2 regions of the Mesorhizobium sp. WSM4983 genome follow, and region 2 is predicted to be linked to the other one. Evidence: predicted binding sites of a transcription regulator. Region 2 holds the regulator's gene; the other holds the start of a gene.
The links. The regulator HrcA, encoded in region 2, represses chaperone genes, less so after heat shock. The targets are predictions, from matches to a motif close to GTTAGCACTCNCNNNNNGNGAGTGCTAAC.
Positions count from the first base shown of each region.

Region 1: a site for HrcA is predicted at 2,970-2,998, ahead of groES (co-chaperone GroES). Genes of this name have one in related genera too.

Region 1 covers NZ_JARTVM010000004.1:58,118-63,351, forward strand. The annotation lists gene htpG (molecular chaperone HtpG) at 1-559, opposite strand, end outside; gene groL (chaperonin GroEL) at 830-2,458, opposite strand; gene groES (co-chaperone GroES) at 2,511-2,825, opposite strand; gene P9254_RS14205 (Hsp20 family protein) at 3,173-3,649, shown strand; gene P9254_RS14210 (Hsp20/alpha crystallin family protein) at 3,739-4,248, shown strand; gene P9254_RS14215 (hypothetical protein) at 4,620-5,234, shown strand, end outside.
Region 2 covers NZ_JARTVM010000003.1:530,337-535,570, reverse strand. The annotation lists gene hemW (radical SAM family heme chaperone HemW) at 1-764, opposite strand, end outside; gene rdgB (RdgB/HAM1 family non-canonical purine NTP pyrophosphatase) at 761-1,438, opposite strand; gene P9254_RS13500 (VOC family protein) at 1,439-1,849, opposite strand; gene rph (ribonuclease PH) at 2,028-2,744, opposite strand; gene hrcA (heat-inducible transcriptional repressor HrcA) at 2,926-4,008, shown strand; gene P9254_RS13485 (hypothetical protein) at 4,040-4,237, shown strand; gene P9254_RS13480 (PQQ-dependent sugar dehydrogenase) at 4,348-5,234, shown strand, end outside.

The sequences.
Region 1 (5,234 bases), on a different contig from region 2:
TCAGATGCAGCACGACGCGCGTGCCGCGCCTGGGAGCTGCCGCAAGCGGCACGGGAGCGATCTCGTAGGTGCCCTTGCCGTCGGAAGACCAGCGCCAGGCTTCCTCGCTGCCGGCCTGTCGGCTGATGACATCGACATGATCGGCCACCATGAAAGCGGAGTAGAAGCCGACGCCGAACTGGCCGATGAGTTGCGAGTCCTCAGTCGCCTTGCCGGCCTCGACGCGCTCGATGAAGGCACGGGTGCCGGAGCGTGCGATGGTGCCCAGAGCCTCGGCCATCTCCTCGCGGCCCATGCCGATGCCGTTGTCCTCGACGGCAAGCTGCTTGTTGTCGGGGTCGGCCGAAATGGTGATGCGCGGCTTTGCGTCCTCGCCCAGCAGCTCGGGACGGGTGATCGCTTCGAAGCGCAGCTTCTCGCACGCGTCCGCGCCGTTGGAGATCAGCTCGCGCAGGAAGACGTCCCGGTCCGAATAGACCGAATGCACCATCATGTGCAGCAGCCGCGAGACATCCGCCTCGAATGTCCTGGTTTCCGTCGTCTTGGTATCCGTCGTCATTCAGAATCTTCCCACATAGTAACTCTGGCCCGTCGCGCCGCGACGTGTCGAAGCTGCCGATCTCCGCCGATGAGGGGAGATGTCCGACAGGACAAAGGGGCGCGTCCCGCCAGCCGATCTGTCGCGGAGTGCTTTCTCGCTTTTCCGGTTCTTGTCAATTCAGAAGGGTGCCGTTTCCCTCGCGCTCCCTTTTGCCCTGCCGACCAATCTCCCCCAATTGAACCCTGTCGGGGGAGATTGGCTGTGTCGGCGCCGCGCCTCCCCAGCGTCCTAGAAGTCCATGCCGGCGCCGGCGGGCATGGCGGGTGCCGCTTCCTTCTTCGGCTTCTCGGCGACCATCGCCTCGGTGGTGACGAGCAGGCCGGCGATCGAGGCTGCATCCTGCAGCGCGGTGCGCACGACCTTGGCCGGATCGATGACGCCCTGGCTGAAAAGATCGCCATATTCGCCGGTCTGGGCGTTCCAGCCATAGGCGAAATCGGTCTTCTCGCGCAGCTTGCCGACGATGATCGAGCCTTCCGCCCCGCTGTTCTCGGCGATCTGACGCGCCGGCGCCTCGATGGCGCGCCGCACGATGTCGACGCCGTATCTCTGGTCGGGGTTGTCGGCAGCCACCGCGTCGAGCGCATTGGCGGCCCTGAGCAGCGCCACGCCGCCGCCCGGAAGAATGCCTTCCTCGACCGCCGCGCGCGTCGCATGCATGGCATCGTCGACGCGGTCCTTGCGCTCCCTGACCTCGACCTCCGTCGAACCGCCGACGCGGATCACAGCCACGCCGCCGGCGAGCTTGGCCAGACGCTCCTGCAGCTTCTCGCGATCGTAGTCCGAGGTGGTCTCCTCGATTTGCGCCTTGATCTGCGCGACGCGGCCCTGGATCTCCTCCTTCTTGCCGGCGCCATCGACGATCGTGGTGTTCTCCTTCTCGACCACCACTTTCTTGGTGCGGCCGAGCATCTCCAGCGTGACGTTCTCAAGCTTGATGCCGAGATCCTCGCTGATAGCGGTGCCGCCGGTGAGGATGGCGATGTCCTCCAGCATGGCCTTGCGGCGGTCGCCGAAGCCCGGAGCCTTGACGGCCGCAACCTTCAGGCCGCCGCGCAGCTTGTTGACCACCAGCGTCGCGAGCGCCTCGCCCTCGACATCCTCCGCGATGATGAGCAGGGGCTTCGCCGACTGAACCACCGCCTCCAGAACCGGCAGCAGCGCCTGCAGGTTGGAAAGCTTCTTCTCGTGGATCAGCACATAGGGCTCTTCGAGCTCGACGCGCATCTTATCCTGATTGGTGATGAAGTAAGGCGAGAGATAACCGCGATCGAACTGCATGCCTTCGACCACTTCCAGCTCGGTGTCGGCGGTCTTGGCTTCCTCGACGGTGATGACGCCCTCGTTGCCGACCTTCTGCATCGCCTCAGCAAGGAAACGGCCGATCTCGGCATCACCATTGGCCGAAATCGTGCCGACCTGGGCGATCTCGTCATTTCTGGTCACCTTGCGGGCGTTGGTCTTCAACTCCTGAACAATAGCCTCGACGGCTTTGTCGATGCCGCGCTTCAGATCCATGGGATTCATGCCGGCGGCAACGGCCTTGGCACCTTCCCTGACGATGGCCTGGGCGAGAACGGTCGCGGTGGTCGTGCCGTCGCCGGCGATATCGCTGGTTTTCGAGGCGACCTCGCGCACCATCTGCGCGCCCATGTTCTCGAACTTGTCCTCGAGCTCGATCTCCTTGGCGACAGTGACGCCGTCCTTGGTGATGCGCGGAGCGCCGAACGACTTGTCGATGACGACATTGCGGCCCTTAGGGCCGAGCGTGACCTTCACCGCGTCGGCGAGGATGTTGACGCCGCGCAACATGCGGTCGCGGGCGTCGGAATGGAATTTCACTTCCTTGGCAGCCATTGGAACACTCCTTCAGCAGGCACCTTTCATTGACCGATCGGGTTGGGCCGGTTCAAGCCGCTTTTCCCAACGCCGATGTCTGCTCGACCACACCCATCACGTCGCTTTCCTTCATAATGAGCAGGTCTTCACCGTTGAGCTTGATCTCGGTGCCGGACCACTTGCCGAACAGGATGCGGTCGCCGACTTTGACGTCGAGGGGAATGAGCTTGCCGCTCTCGTCGCGCGCGCCGGAACCGACGGCGATGATCTCGCCTTCCTGCGGCTTCTCCTTCGCCGTGTCCGGGATGATGATGCCGCCGGCCGTCTTCTCCTCGGCCTCGACGCGGCGGACCAGAACGCGGTCATGCAATGGATGGAACTTCATATCGTTCTCCTTCGGGACAAACAGATTTTGAGAGGTTCCACCACTCCGGACCGGAAGGACCGGAGCGGGGCTCGCGATCCTTTCGGCCTCGCGCATGTGGATTTGGTTTTGCACGCGCCGGTTTCAAGAGGCCGCAAGAAATTTTTTGGCACTCGCAACAGCCGAGTGCTAGCGCCGTGAAAACAAAGGTAATTATGCAGCTTTGACGGGCGCGCCTCGGACCTCTTGACGGCAAAGGAATCAATTCCCAAATCGAACCTGCCGGCGCCTGATGTGGCCGGCAAGGTCAAGGAGCGCCGCTGCCTTGGCGCTCCTCGTATCTATGTTGCTCAATGGAGGATGTAGCTATGAGAACCAGTTTCGACTTTTCTCCCCTGTTCCGGTCGAGCATCGGCTTCGATCGAATGCTGAACGCGCTCGAGACCGCAAGCCGCATCGAAACCGCTGACAACTGGCCGCCCTACGATATCGCCAAGGGCGGCGAGGACGACTACCGCATCACCATGGCCCTGGCAGGCTTCAGCCAGGACGAACTGGCCATTACCCAGGAGCAGAACATGCTGATGGTTTCTGGCCAAAAGGCAGGCGAGGACAACGGCGAGTACCTGCATCGCGGCATTGCCGGCCGCGCATTCCAGCGTCGCTTCGAGCTTGCCGATCACGTCAAGGTCGTCGATGCGAGCCTCGTCAACGGCCTGCTGACAATCGACCTCAAACGCGAGATCCCGGAAGAAATGAAGCCGCGCCGGATCGAGATCACGGCGGACAAATCATCGCCAAAGGCCGCGACAAAGAAAATCGAGGCCGACAACAAGGCGGCCTGAGCCTTCTCGCCGCGCTTTGCGCCAAGCGCCGGGTGATGTTCCCGGCGCTTGTGGGCCTTGTCTTCCGGATGAACAGAAAGGAGGAAAAAATGAGTGTTCGTGATCTGATTCCCTGGGGCCGAAACAATGGTAACCAGGTTCCAAGTGTCTTCCGCGACGGCGAACGCGATCCTTTCCTGTCGCTGCATCGCGAGGTGAATCGGCTGTTCGACGACGTCTTCCGGGGTTTCGGTTCCGGCTTGCCATCCCTAGGCAGCGTATCAGCCTTTGGTGCCGGCTGGCCGAGCGTTGAGATCTCCGACAACGAGAAGGAGATCAAGGTGGCGGCCGAAGTCCCGGGCCTGGACGAGAAGGACATCGAGGTGCTGCTTGATGATGGCGTGCTGACGCTGAAGGGTGAAAAGCGCTCCGAGACGGAGGACAAGGAGCGGCAGTTCTCCGAGCGCATCTATGGCCGCTTCGAGCGTCGAATCCCGCTGGGCTACGAGATCGAAGAAGACAAGATCGATGCCCGCTTCAAGAACGGCGTGCTGACGGTAATGCTGCCCAAGACCGCGAAGGCGCAGTCGCAGGCCAAGCGTATCGAAATCAAGAGCTGATGCCTGGATGCAGGGGTTGGACCGGCGGGTCCGGCCCCTGCGGCATGACGGAACCTCGGCGCTAGATGGAACGGCCAACGCTGGCGTAGGTGCTGGCTGGAGCGTGGCTCCCCTTCCAACGAGTGATCCGCCCGCAGCGGGCGCCAGGTGCTCGCTTGCGGCTCGATGACGTGCGGCCGACGCAGGCCATTCTAACCGTTTACCGCGCTGAGCGCAGATGCCGCTGACGGAACACCGCGCAAGCCTCTGGAAATCCGCGATAACCTTAATTCCTTCCTTCTTTTGGTCAGGCTTCCCGTACGGAACGTTAAGGGCTAGATTAGCAATTCGTTAAGTAATACGGCGGGTGTGAGCGTAAGAGGTGTGCCGTTATGAATTTCAAATCCCTGATCAAACGGGCCGAGGACGTAGACAAGGAATTTCAAGAGCTCCAGTCGGATCTGGCAGAGGCTTTCGAAGAATGTCTTTCGGCTGACGAAGAGACGTCCCCGGGATACGATTCTGCCGCCGACCTGGCGGCAAGCGAGGAGGATCCGCCGGGCGAGACTCAGTCCGAGGCTTCCGCCTCCCGGCTGACGCCGCACACCCAGACACGGTTGGCCGCCTTGGAAGCCGTTTCCGGACTCTTCCGCGACGGACAGGGTCATCTGGAGGAGATCGGGTCAAGGCTGGCCGAGATCGCCACAGCGCACCACATGACGCGCGATATCCTGAACGCCCTGCATCGCGATGCGCTGCGCGCCAATGAGCTGGAGCTGGAGAACGCCGCTCTGGGCGCCGAACACAAGGCCTTGTCGGAACAATTGCTTGACGCTACGCGCAAGCAGCGCGAACGCGACGGCGCGGCCGAGGCCTGGCAGCAGCGCGAGGCAAGTCTCGTCCAGGACAGGGAGTCGCTGCGCGAGGCGCTTGCAGCGGTGCGGCTCGAAATGGTCGAGATGGGTAATGAGAGCGCCAGGCGCGAGGCTGAGTTCGGTGAGATCGTC
Region 2 (5,234 bases):
CGCGCGTGGTTGGAGATTTCGTAGGCCGGAAGCCCGTGCGCCGCGGTCACCTCCTGCGTCAGCGCGTAGAGGTCGGCGGCATGGTCGTTGTCGGGCAGGACGAATTTTCGCGCTGAGTGGAGTGCATGGAACGGCGTGCCCTCCTCGATCGTGAGCTGATAGAGCGACAGGTGGTCGGCGGCGTGCCCGATCGCTTCCTCAAGCTCTAAAGCCCAAGCCTCCGGCGTCTGGCCGGGCCGCGCATAGATCAGGTCGAAGGAGAGCCGCGGAAAGATTTCCCGCGCCAGCCCGATGGCGTGCAGCGCCTCCTCGACATTGTGCAGCCGGCCGAGGAAGCGCAGGTCCTTGTCGTTCAGCGCCTGCACGCCGAGCGAGACACGGTTGACGCCGGCCGCCCGATAACCGCGGAAGCGCTCCGCCTCGACCGAGGACGGGTTGGCCTCCAGCGTCACCTCGATCCCGGCAGGCACCGTCCAGTTCTTCGCTACGGCTTCCAGAACCGCTGACACCGTTTCCGGCTTCATCAGCGACGGCGTGCCGCCGCCGAGGAAGACGCTGGTCACCTCGCGCGGCCCGGTGCGGGCGCGCATCGTCTTGAGCTCCGTCTCGAAGGCCCGCGCAAAACGCTCCTGGTCGACCGGCTGGTGGCGAACGTGGCTGTTGAAGTCGCAGTAAGGGCATTTGGCAGCGCAGAACGGCCAATGGATATAGACGCCGAAGCCGGGGCTGCGGTCGAGCGGCATGGTCTGGCCTGTTCCGATCATTTTGACCTGAGCCGCGCCAGATCCAGCCGCGCCAAATCCAAGCGGGCCTGGGCAAACTTCTGGAAGGCGCGGGCGCGGTGCGACAGGGCTGTTGCCTGGCCGGGCTTCCAGCCATGCTTTTGCTCGGCGCTCATCTCGCCAAAAGTCTTGGCGAAGCCGTTGGGCAGGAACACCGGATCGTAGCCGAAGCCGAGCGTGCCGCGCGGCGGCCAGACCAGCGTGCCTTCGGCCTCGCCGCGGTAATATTCGGCCTCGCCATCGGGAAAGGCGAGGCAGATGACGGCGACGAAACGGCCGGTGCGCTGCGCCGGCTCGGTCGCGCCGACCTCCTGCAGCGCCACTTCGGTGCGCTGCATGGCCATGCCGAAATCGCGTGTGCCGTCCGCCGTCTCGGCCCAGTTGGCGGTGTAGACGCCGGGCGCCCCGTCGAGCGCGTCGACGCAGAGCCCCGAATCGTCCGACAGCGCCGGCAGGCCGGTGGCCTTGGCGGCGGCATAGGCCTTGATATAGGCATTCTCCTCGAAGGTCGTGCCGGTCTCGTCCGGTTCCGGCAGGCCGTAATCCTTGGCCGACTTCGCCTCGAAGCCGAACGGGGCCATCAAGTCGGCGAATTCGCGCAGCTTGCCTTCATTGTGGCTGGCGACGACGATCTTTTGTCCGTTCAAAGAATGCATTCAGAGACCCCAGATCCTTGGTTCGGCGAACTCGATCGAATTGCCCGAAGGGTCGCGGATATAGATCGAATGTCCGCCCTGCGGCCACTCGAAATCGCTTTCGATGGCGATGTTCTTGGCCGCCAAATGCTTGCGCCATTGCGCGATCTCGGCCGCAGTCGCGGTGAAGCAAAGATGCCCTTCGCCGACCGTGCCGTGCGGCGGCACCTTCAGCCTGGCGTCGGGCGCCGGCGGAATTTTCGTCGCCTCGGCATTGAAGATGAGCAGCACGCCGTTGCCGCAGCGGAAGAAGACGTGGCGACCTTCGACCTTGCCCAGCGGATCCAGGCCGAGGATGTCGCCGTAGAAGGCTTCGGCAGCGGTTAGATCTGTGACGTAGAGCGCTGATTCCAGAATCGCGGAGGGGGTCACGAGGCGCCCCCCTCTGCCCTGCCGGGCATCTCCCCCTCAAGGGAGGAGATTGGCAGCTCCACCGACAGTGTCTCGACGGCGAAGATTGGCGAAGGCCGAGGTGAGGTCCGATCTCCCCCCTTGAGGGGGAGATGGCCGGCAGGCCAGAGGGGGGTGCCTAGGCTCGGCATTCGAAAACCTACGCCACCGCCATCTGCTGCAGGCTCACCAGCCGCGAAATACCCTTCTTGGCCAGCCCCATCAGCGCCGAGAACTGCTCTTCGGAGAAGGGCTCGCCTTCCGCCGTGCCCTGGATCTCGACGATGCCGCCCTTGCCGGTCATGACGAAATTGGCGTCGGTGCCGGCCGAGGAATCCTCGAGATAATCGAGATCGATGACCGGCTGTCCGTCATGGATGCCGCAGGAGATCGCCGCGACATGGTCCTTGAGCACCTTGGAAACGCTGGCCATCTGGCGCGCTTCCATCCAGCGCAGGCAGTCATAGAGCGCCACCCAGCCGCCGGTGATCGAGGCGGTGCGGGTGCCGCCGTCGGCCTGGATGACGTCGCAATCGACGGTGATCTGCTGTTCGCCTAGCGCCTGCAGGTCGACAACGGCGCGCAACGAACGACCGATCAGCCGCTGGATCTCGAGCGTGCGGCCGCCCTGCTTGCCGGCGGAGGCCTCGCGGCGCATGCGCTCGCCCGTCGAGCGCGGCAGCATGCCGTATTCGGCCGTAACCCAGCCCTTGCCGGAATTGCGCATCCAGGCCGGCACCTTTTCCTCCAGGCTCGCCGTGCACAGCACATGCGTGTCGCCGAACTTCACCAGGCACGAGCCTTCGGCATGCTTGGAGACGCCGCGCTCGAAGGAGATGGCGCGCATTTCGTCGGGCTGGCGTTTGGAGGGGCGCATTCGGCCTTCTTTCCTATGGTTTTGGATTCGTCGGCGGCTTGTAGACGCATGCGGCGGATGGCGCAAAGGAAAAGGGCGCCAAGGAAACGGAGCGCCAAGAAAACGGCGCAAGCGAAAATGCCCCCGGGTTGCGCCAGGGAGGCTTAAGTCTATATCTTTCGATAGGAGGTTTTTCGCTGGAATGAACAAGGCAGTCGATCCCGCATCGCAGCCGCCCGTGCTTCAGTCGCTCGACATGCGCTCGCGCGACATCTTCCGGCGGATTGTCGATTCCTATCTGCGCGACGGCGAGCCGGTCGGCTCGCGCAGCCTGTCGCGCATCCTGCCGTCGTCGCTGTCGCCGGCCACCATCCGCAACGTGATGAGCGACCTCGAGCATCTGGGGCTGATCTACGCGCCGCACATCTCGGCCGGCCGCCTGCCTACCCAGACCGGCCTGCGCTTCTTCGTCGATGCCTTCATGGAGCTCGGCGATCTGTCGGACGACGAGCGTCGCGTCATCGAGGCGCAGGTGCGTGCCTCGGGCTCGGGCGCCACGCTGGAGCATATGCTGACCGAGGCCAGCCAGATGCTCTCCGGAATGTCGCGCGGCGCCGGCCTGGTGCTCGCCGCCAAGAACGAGGTGGCTCTGAAGCACATCGAGTTCATCCAGTTGGAACCCACCAAGGCGCTCGCCGTCCTGGTGTCGCAGAGCGGCGATGTCGAGAACCGCGTTGTCGACCTGCCGGCCGGTATCACCGTCTCGCAGCTGCACGAGGCCTCGAACTTCCTCAACGCCCATATCCGCGGCCGCACGCTGGCCGAGGCCCGGGTTGAGATCGCGCGCATCAAGGACGAGACCAGGGCGGCTCTCGACACGCTGTCGCAGGAGCTGGTCGAGAAGGGCCTCGCGGTCTGGGCCGGCGCTGAAAGCGGCCTGCCGGCGCGCCTCATCGTGCGCGGCCGCGCCAATCTTCTGGAAAACGTCACCGCCCAGGCCGATCTCGAATTGCTGCGCCATCTGTTCGAGGATCTGGAAACGCAGGACGGACTGCTGCAGCTCCTCGACCTCGCCGAGGAAGGTCCGGGCGTGCGCATCTTCATCGGCTCGGAGAACAAGTTGTTTTCGCTGTCCGGTTCGTCGCTCGTGGTCGCGCCCTATCGCGACAAGGATGCCCGCGTCGTCGGCGCGCTCGGCGTCATCGGCCCGACGCGATTGAACTATGCCCGCATCGTCCCGATGGTCGACTATACGGCCCAGTTGATTTCGCGCATGCTGAGATAGGCAAGCGGGAAACGTCGCAAGGAGGGTGGAAATGGCGCTGGAATCGTTCAAGGCCCAGATCAGCCTGCTGCTCGAGGAGATGGTGAACCAACCGGAAGACGATCACGAGATCCAGGAGCTACTGCGCGAGAAGCTCAGGGAAATGCGCGCCATGGGCCTGCCGCTGCCGGCCGATCTGGTCGCGCTGGAAAAGCAGCTCGACGACGATCTGGATATCGAAGAGAGCTGAACTGCCGGCGCTTTCCGTCAAAATCTGCATGCCCGGCTTCTCTTTTGGAAAGCCTGCCCGATATTCGCTGTCTGGTTGCTGATGCACGTTGGCGAATAACGGAGAACAGCATGATACGGATTGCCGGCCTTGCCGCCCTCGCTTTGTTCCTGGCCTCCGGCGCCGTCGCGCAGCAGGCCGACCAGCCCCTGCTCACCGGCAAAAAGGCCTTCGGTGACTGGAGGGCCGACCGGCCCGGCGTGCGGCGCCTCATCAGGCCCGACGATCTCCCGAAGCCGAATGTCGCCGAATCCGCCTCGAACGGCGGCGGTGTCACCGATCGCCCCGAGGATGCCACGCCAGCCCTTCCACCCGGCTTTTCGGCCGAACTGGTGGCTTCGGGCATCAGCAGCCCGCGTGTCGTGCGCACGGCGCCGAACGGCGATCTCTTCGTCGCCGACAGCAGGGCGAGCCAGGTCCGCGTCTATCGACTGGCCGAACGCAGCGCCAAGCCCGCCGAGAAGTCGGTCTTTGCCAAAGGCCTGACCCGGCCCTACGGCATCGCCTTCTATCCGCCGGGCGACAAGCCGCAATGGGTCTATGTCGCCAACAGCAACAGCGTCGTCCGCTTTGCCTATCGCGACGGCGACCTCAAAGCTTCCGGCGAGCCCGAAACGATCGTCTCGGACATCCCGTCGAGCCATCACTGGACGCGCGACATCGCTTTTTCGCCCGACGGCAAGACGCTCTATCTCTCGGTCGGCTCGGGCTCGAATACCGCAGAGGGCATGGGAGCGAGGCCGAAGGGCGGCGTCGAAGAATGGGCGAGATCGGCACCGCTCGGCGCTACCTGGGGCGCGGAGGAAGGCCGAGCGGATGTGCTCGCTTTCGATCCTGACGGCAAGAACCGCAGGATGGTCGCCACCGGCCTGCGCAACTGCTCGGGCATAACGGTGCAGCCGGCTACGGGCGCGCTCTGGTGCGTCGTCAACGAACGCGACGAGCTCGGCGACAACGT